DNA from 3 places in the Rhodobium gokarnense genome. Region 2 is predicted to be linked to each of the others. Evidence: riboswitches for the same ligand, from Rfam matches in the RefSeq annotation. Region 2 holds a riboswitch; each other region holds the start of a gene.
What was found. Region 2 has a riboswitch for cobalamin ahead of M2319_RS01420 (cysteine-rich small domain-containing protein). Riboswitches for the same ligand answer to the same signal wherever they lie in the genome.

Region 1 (2,256 bases), on a different contig from region 2:
GATTTTGCCGGCTATGCGCCGACCAATTTCGACGGCGGCTATCGCGGCACGGTGACGATGCGCGAGGCGCTGCAACTGTCGCTCAACGTGCCGGCCGTGGCGCTGCTGGATGCCGTCGGGCCGGCCAAGCTCGTCGCCCGGCTCGGGCGGGCCGGCGCGCATCCGCAGCTTCCCGACCTTGCCGCGCCGAACCTTGCCGTCGGGCTCGGCGGCGTCGGCATCACCCTTTTCGACCTCACGGAGGTCTATGCCGCCATTGCCGAGACAGGCACGGCGGTGACTCTCTTTGCCAGCCGGGACGATCCGCCGGCAAAGCCGAGGCAGGAGCGGGTTCTTGAGGCCCGGGCGGCCTGGCAGGTCGCCGACGTCCTTTCCGGTACGCCGCCGCCGCCGAATGCGCCGGCCGGCGACATCGCCTTCAAGACCGGCACCTCCTACGGCTATCGCGACGCCTGGGCCGTCGGCTTCGACGGCGCCCATGTGGTGGGGGTGTGGACCGGCCGGCCGGACGCCGCGCCCGTCCTCGGCCTCACCGGTATTTCCTCGGCCGCGCCGATCCTCGTCGATGCGTTCGCCCGGCTCGGCGAGAAGGTGCCGCTGCCGCGCGCGCCCGCCGGAACGCTGGTGGCCTCGACCGCGCAACTGCCGCCGCCGCTGCGGCGCTGGCGGCATCCGGAGACCGGCATTTCGGAGCGGGCGCGGGGGCCGAGCATCGCCTTTCCGCATAACGGCACGACGGTCGACCTCGGGCTCGACGCGGGGCGCAGCGTGCCGCTGGCGCTGAAGGTCCGCGACGGCGCGCCGCCCTTCATCTGGTTCGCCAACGGCCGGCCGATCGAGAGGACGCCCTTTGCCCGCGAGGCGCGCTGGCTGCCCGACGGGCCGGGCTTCGTCACCATCGCCGTCGTCGACCGCAACGGCGAGGCCGACCGGGTCACCGTATACATCGAATAGGCATTTCGCCGCGCCCCGTATTTCTGCCGGTTGCCATTATCCGCCGTCGTCGCTAGCGTTTTCAGCGACGGTCGTCCCGCGCCGGAATCACGGCACGGGATCCAAGGGAACCCGGAAGACCCTCCTTAAATCGAGGGCCGAAGCCGGGGCTGCCCCCGCAACTGTGAGCGGCGAGCCCGTCCGATCATGCCACTGGCCTTTTCAAGGCCGGGAAGGCCGGACGAAGCGTCGACCCGCGAGCCAGGAGACCTGCCGTCATGACCGCAACCCCAACCCGGACGGGGTGTTCCGGAGGAGATACGATCATGGATGCTTCCCGCCTTCGCCGGGTCCTCGACCGTTTCGCCGTGCCCCAAGCGGGCCGACACGGATCGATGCCATGGACCCGAGCAACGCCAGGACCCAGCCCTTCCGCCGCCTCGACGGCGCCGACCTTGCCGCCGCGATGCGGCTGCGCCGGGTCATCACCCTCAACACGATCTGTCCGCATACCGGAACGGTGTGCCGGCCGGGCCTCAGCCTGATCGCCCAGCTCGATGCCGCGCGCGCCTTCGGCGGGGCGGGCAGCGGCGCTGGAACCGACTTCGCCTTTGACGGCTGCGCCATCGTGGAAGAGTGCGGGCGGTCCTGCCGGCTCGGCTTTTCCGTCTCGGCCGTCCGCTCCTACGTCTTCGGCGATATCGCCCGGAGCGCCGATCTCGGCGACCTCATCGCGGAAGCAGAGACGGTCGGCGAGCCGGCATCGGCGCGGGTCGTCTCGGAGACCGTTCCGGTCAACTGAGGCGGTTTCAAGTGCTCCTTGCGGCTGAGGCGAAAGGGCCGATTGCCGTCGCGCCTGCGTCCGATAGATTGGGCCCTTGAGATGAAGGAGCGCGACAGGCGCACCGCCGCAGGGGGTTGGTCGATGGCAACGAGCGATGGCAAGCCGGAGGAAAAGGCTCCGGGTGCGACGGGTCCGGACGCGGCCAAGGCAGCGGATGCGCCCGTGCCCGGGCCGGCGCCTGCGGGTGGCCCGCCGGCCGCTGAGGCGCCGACGGCCGAAGCTCCCGCCTTTCACAGGGGCGGACCTGCTGAGCCGGAACCGGTCGAGGCCGAGGACCCGAAGCCCGAACCGCCGAAGGCCGAGCCCCCAAAAGGCGAGGCGCCCAAGCGGCCGCGCCGGGATCTCCTCGATGCGCTGGCAAAGTTCCCGCCGCTGACGGCGCTGGTGCTCGTCGCCGTGTGCCTGGCCCTGTTCCTGCCGGGCTTTTTCAACATTCCCCCGGTCGACCGGGACGAGGCGCGGTTCGCCCAGGCGAGCCG
Region 2 (2,256 bases):
CGTCGGCATCTGCGCCGGCTTCCAGATGCTTGGGAATGTCGTGCGCGATCCGGACGGCATCGAAGGCCCCGCTGGCGAGACGCCGGGCCTCGGCCTCCTCGACATCGCAACCACCATCGGCCCGCAAAAGCGCCTCGTGGCGATCGACGCGTCTGAGGAGATCAGCGGCACTCGCGTCACCGGCTACGAGATGCACATGGGCACAACGGAAGGCCCCGGCCTCGTCCGCCCCTGGCTAAGGCTCGATGGCCGCCCCGAAGGCGCCGTCTCGCCCGACGGTCGCATCATGGGCGGCTACCTGCACGGCCTCTTTTCCGCAGACGCGTTCAGGAGCCACTGGATTTCGGAAATGGGCGGCGCGGCATCGAGGCACCAGTACGAAGAGGCCGTGGAAGCCGCCCTCGACGCCTTTGCCGGCGAATTGGAACAGGACCTCGACCTCGACGCGCTTTTGGGGCTCGCGCGGTAACGAGGACGCCATACTGGCGAAAGCAGATGAGGTGCGCCGGCATCGCGAGGGACCGAAGGCGACGCGTGGATCCAGAACGGCATTTGCGAACTGGATCGCTTGATCGCTGCACCCTCCGCCGTCATCCCGGGCGGAGCGAAGCGGAGACCCGGGATCCATTGCCCCTATCCGCACGGTTGCCCGCATCGGCTTTGGCGCGGCCTGCCCTCGGACCACTGCCCGTTCCAACCAACAACCGACATACCGTGTCGAGAGGGACAATGGGCCCCGGATCAAGTCCGGGGTGACGACGGAGGGTTTGGCGGGCACAGGAGCATCAGCCACCGGCGCTCGGCATGTTGGAAGCGCGGCCCTGGATTGCCGCGCTCGCTTCGCTCGTTCGCAATGACGATGGACGGAGACCATCACCCTGCGGCGCCAGCACCGGCGCAGAAAAACGTCCGTCTATTCCTCGTCCTCGTCCTCCGGCGCCCCCGGCGGTCTTGGCCGCTTCGTCGGCGGATCGGTCTGCTCCTCGCCTTTCCAGACCACCGGGTATTCGAGCCATTTCTGGATGAAATTCCATGATTGCAGATAGCCGTCATGGGGCAGCTTGCAGGCCGAGCAGTCCTTGCGCGTCAGGCCGTTCTTGTCGGTGTAAACCTCGTACGGCCCCGGGCACTCATAGGCGATCAGCGGGCAATAGCAGAACAGGCAGTTGAACTCCCGCGTCACCCCCTGATGGCAGGGCAGGAACGGGCAGGCCTCGTTGGTGAACCCCTTGAAGGCCTCGTTCTTGGTCATGTCCTTGGGCTGCATGGTCCTGCCTCGTCCACGCCGGGCCTTGCGGGCTCGGCTGTCTGAAATGCGGGTGGAGGGGAACGGTGCAACGGGCCGAAAAACGGCCGCGCGTCCCGCCGGGCCCACCGCCCGTGGTCGAAAAGCGTGCTGGCAGGTCTCCTGGCTCCGCGGGTCGTCACCTTGTTGCCCGGCCTTCCCGGTCTTGACCGGTGGCCTTTGCGGGCTTGGCTCGCCGCGTACAGTTGCGGGGGCAGCGCCGGAACGGCTTCCCTTTTCACCCCCGGTTCAAGGGGGCACCAACACATCGATGATACCTAAAGTGTTTGCCGGCAGCGTCAAGCTCTCCGAACGGCCTACTTGATCCTCAGCGCCTGGCCGCAGACGACCAGAGTCACCTCGCCGGCGACGCCCGCCACCTTCTGGTTCAGAATCCCCTGCGCGTCGCGAAAGGCGCGGCCGAGCGCGTTTTCCGGCACGATCGACATGCCGACCTCGTTGGTGACAAGGACGACCGGGCTCTGCTGGCGCTGAAGTGCCTCAAGGAGCGCGTCGACCTCGCCCTCCCACGGCTTTTCGGCCAGCATGAAATTGGCGAGCCACACCGTCAGGCAGTCGACCAGCCGTGCGCCCGCTCCGTCCGTCTCGTCGAGCGCCTTTGCCAGCGCCAGCGGCTCCTCGACCGTTTCCCAGTCGTTCCCGCGCCGATCGATATGGGCCGCGACCCGCTCGCGCATCTCGTCGTCATAGGGCTCGCATGTGGCGATATAGACCGGCCGGCCGGCAAAGCCCTTGGCCCGCTCCTCGGCAAAGACGCTCTTTCCCGAGCGTGCGCCACCCGTCACCAGAATAATCTCGCCCATGTCGCCAACTCCCGCTGCACCTCGATACCGGCGATCCATAGCCGCCGGCGCCGCGGCGTTCAATCGCCCCCGCCGATACCGCCCCGGCAATTGCAGGCGCCGCCGAAGCGTCCTAGGAAAGGCCGGCACGAACACGAAGGCCTGCAA
Region 3 (2,256 bases), on a different contig from region 2:
AGCGTCGTCAACGCGATCGCCAGTCCGCCGCCGAGCGCGCCCCAGCCGGCGGCAACGGCGGAGGAGCGGGCGGCGATGCCGCGCCGGCAGAGATAGTAGACAATGACGGCGGGCAGGGCGATGTTGAGCGTGTTGATGCCGAGCACCGTCAGCCCGCCGAAGCCGAAGAAAACCGCCTGCAGCAATAGCCCTATGAAAAGGGCGGGAAAGGCGGCCCAGCCGAGCACCAGCCCGGCAAGGCCGTTCATGATCAGGTGGACGCTGGACGGCCCGATCGGCACGTGGATGAGGGAGGCGACGAAGAAGGTGGCCGACAGCACGCCGGCGGCCGGGATCTTCTCCATCGTCAGCGACCTCAGCCCCAGCGCGATGCCGCCTGCGGCAACGACCGCGCCGCCTGCGACGACCGGGAGCGTCAGGGCGCCGTCGACGATATGCATGGACCTTTCCTCCTCTTGTTGCCGTTCGGGCCGCCGGGCCACTACTGGATGTCGTAGGCGCGGACCCAGATCACGGCGTCCTGGGAGAGCTCCTTGCCCTCGTGCTCCTTGGCCGGACCGGACCCGAGCGCGGCAAAGCCCCAGAAGCCGGCCTTTGGAATGCCGAAGGTGAATTCGCCGTCGGCATCGGTGACGGCGACAAGGGCACCGCCCGGCATCGGCGAGGCGGTCGGATCCTTCGGCGTGTTGGCGTCCATGTCCGGTTCGGCGGCCATGAACTCCACCTCGATCTCGGCGCCGGCAACGGGCTTGCCGTCCGCCAGCAGCTTACCGGAAAAGGTCGAGCCGGCGATCACGTTGGTCGGCTTGTTGAGCGGCACGATTTCGGTGGCGAGCCCGATCGGCTCGTGCCAGCCGGTCGGCATGCCGCCCTTGTTGACGTAGCTCTTGGTGATCTGCTGGATGAAGATGTCCTCGCTGCCCTCGTAATAGGGCGCGGGCTCCACCACGAAGACGTAGTCGCCGTTGCGGCGGACCGGCACGGTGGCCTCGAAGGCCGCGGCCGCGTTGCCCGAGCCGGTGAAGGTGATCGGGTTGAGGGCGTCCATCAGGTCGGTCTTCTTGCCCTTGTGGACGACGTAGAAGGCCTCAGGCTTTGCCATATCCATGACATGGCCGTTCTCGAATGGGTGCCAGAAGATCAGCTTGAAGGGCAGGTCTCCGGCCTCCTCGACGTTCACTTCGGGCGTGTAGACGAGCTGGAAATGGGCCGCGGCGGGCGCGGCAGCAAAGGTGGCGGCGGCAAGGCCGGCCACGGCGGTCAGAAGTTTTTTCATGTCGAGTCTCCCGTATGGTCTTGGCGACCGGCTCAATTGCCGGTTTCACAGGAGACGCGCGGGAGAAGAGGCGACGGCGGGAGAGGGGACCTCACCCGGCCGACTGCACTCGACGCTCACCCCGGCGTCCGGTCAGTCAAATCGCCGGGGAACCCCGGCGGCGGGCGATGGCAGGTCTCCTGGCTCGCGGGTCGTCGCGCTACCCCGCCTTCCCGGCCTTTTGGGGCCAGTGGCGGTTTGGGGCAGCGCTCGCCGCATACAGTTGCGGGGGCAGCCACGGACTTGACTCGGCCGAAAGGCAAAAGCCGTACCGTGTTCCCTTTTCATCCCCGAAAAGCGATTCCGGGGAACCATCGCGGCCACTATCGAAGGCGCGTTCCGGCTTGTCAATCGGACATCGCACCCGGTATGCGAAAGGCCGACGGCAAGGTGCGCCGCAGGGAGGCGGCGACGGGGGCGGCGCTGTGGGGCGCGACAATCTGTTGCCTTGCCGTCGCCGCTTCGTGCCCCACGTCCGGGATTTGGTGGTTGTAATATGTCATAAATGCCCGCGCCGCCCATTCCAGCACGCCAACAAGGGGACCCAGTCATGTCCATCGAAATGCCCTCACTCACCGGCCTTCCGACCGTTGCCGAACCGACCTCCGCCATGGAGGTGATCGAACTCGGCTTCGGCGAGATCGACGGCCAGTCGATCCTCGACATCGGCTGCGGCAAGGGCGCGCTCGCCGCCGCGCTGATCGAGCGCGGCGCGACGATCACCGGGCTCGACCCGAACGAGATCGCCCTTGAGGAGGCGAAAAAGGCGGCTCCCGAGGCCGACTTCCATCTCCTTTCCGGTGCCGAACTGCCCTATGAGGACGGCGCGTTCGACGGCGCGATCTTCCTCAACAGCCTGCACCACATTCCGCAAGCGGAGATGGCGACGGCGCTTGTCGAGGCCGCGCGCGTCTGCGGGCCCGGCACGACCGTGGTCGTCG

Region 1: another riboswitch for cobalamin. It lies ahead of M2319_RS08210 (hypothetical protein); the one in region 2 lies ahead of M2319_RS01420 (cysteine-rich small domain-containing protein).
Region 3: another riboswitch for cobalamin. It lies ahead of M2319_RS22840 (DUF4198 domain-containing protein); the one in region 2 lies ahead of M2319_RS01420 (cysteine-rich small domain-containing protein).

Annotation. Positions count from the first base shown of each region.
Region 1 is NZ_JAOQNS010000004.1:117,297-119,552, forward strand. It holds gene pbpC (penicillin-binding protein 1C) at 1-954, shown strand, start outside; cobalamin riboswitch at 1,006-1,225, shown strand; gene M2319_RS08210 (hypothetical protein) at 1,334-1,735, shown strand; gene M2319_RS08215 (ArnT family glycosyltransferase) at 1,859-2,256, shown strand, end outside.
Region 2 is NZ_JAOQNS010000001.1:301,514-303,769, reverse strand. It holds gene M2319_RS01425 (cobyric acid synthase) at 1-469, shown strand, start outside; gene M2319_RS01420 (cysteine-rich small domain-containing protein) at 914-1,267, opposite strand; cobalamin riboswitch at 1,382-1,565, opposite strand; gene cobU (bifunctional adenosylcobinamide kinase/adenosylcobinamide-phosphate guanylyltransferase) at 1,603-2,109, opposite strand.
Region 3 is NZ_JAOQNS010000021.1:14,021-16,276, forward strand. It holds gene cbiM (cobalt transporter CbiM) at 1-440, opposite strand, end outside; gene M2319_RS22840 (DUF4198 domain-containing protein) at 482-1,276, opposite strand; cobalamin riboswitch at 1,429-1,646, opposite strand; gene M2319_RS22845 (class I SAM-dependent methyltransferase) at 1,866-2,256, shown strand, end outside.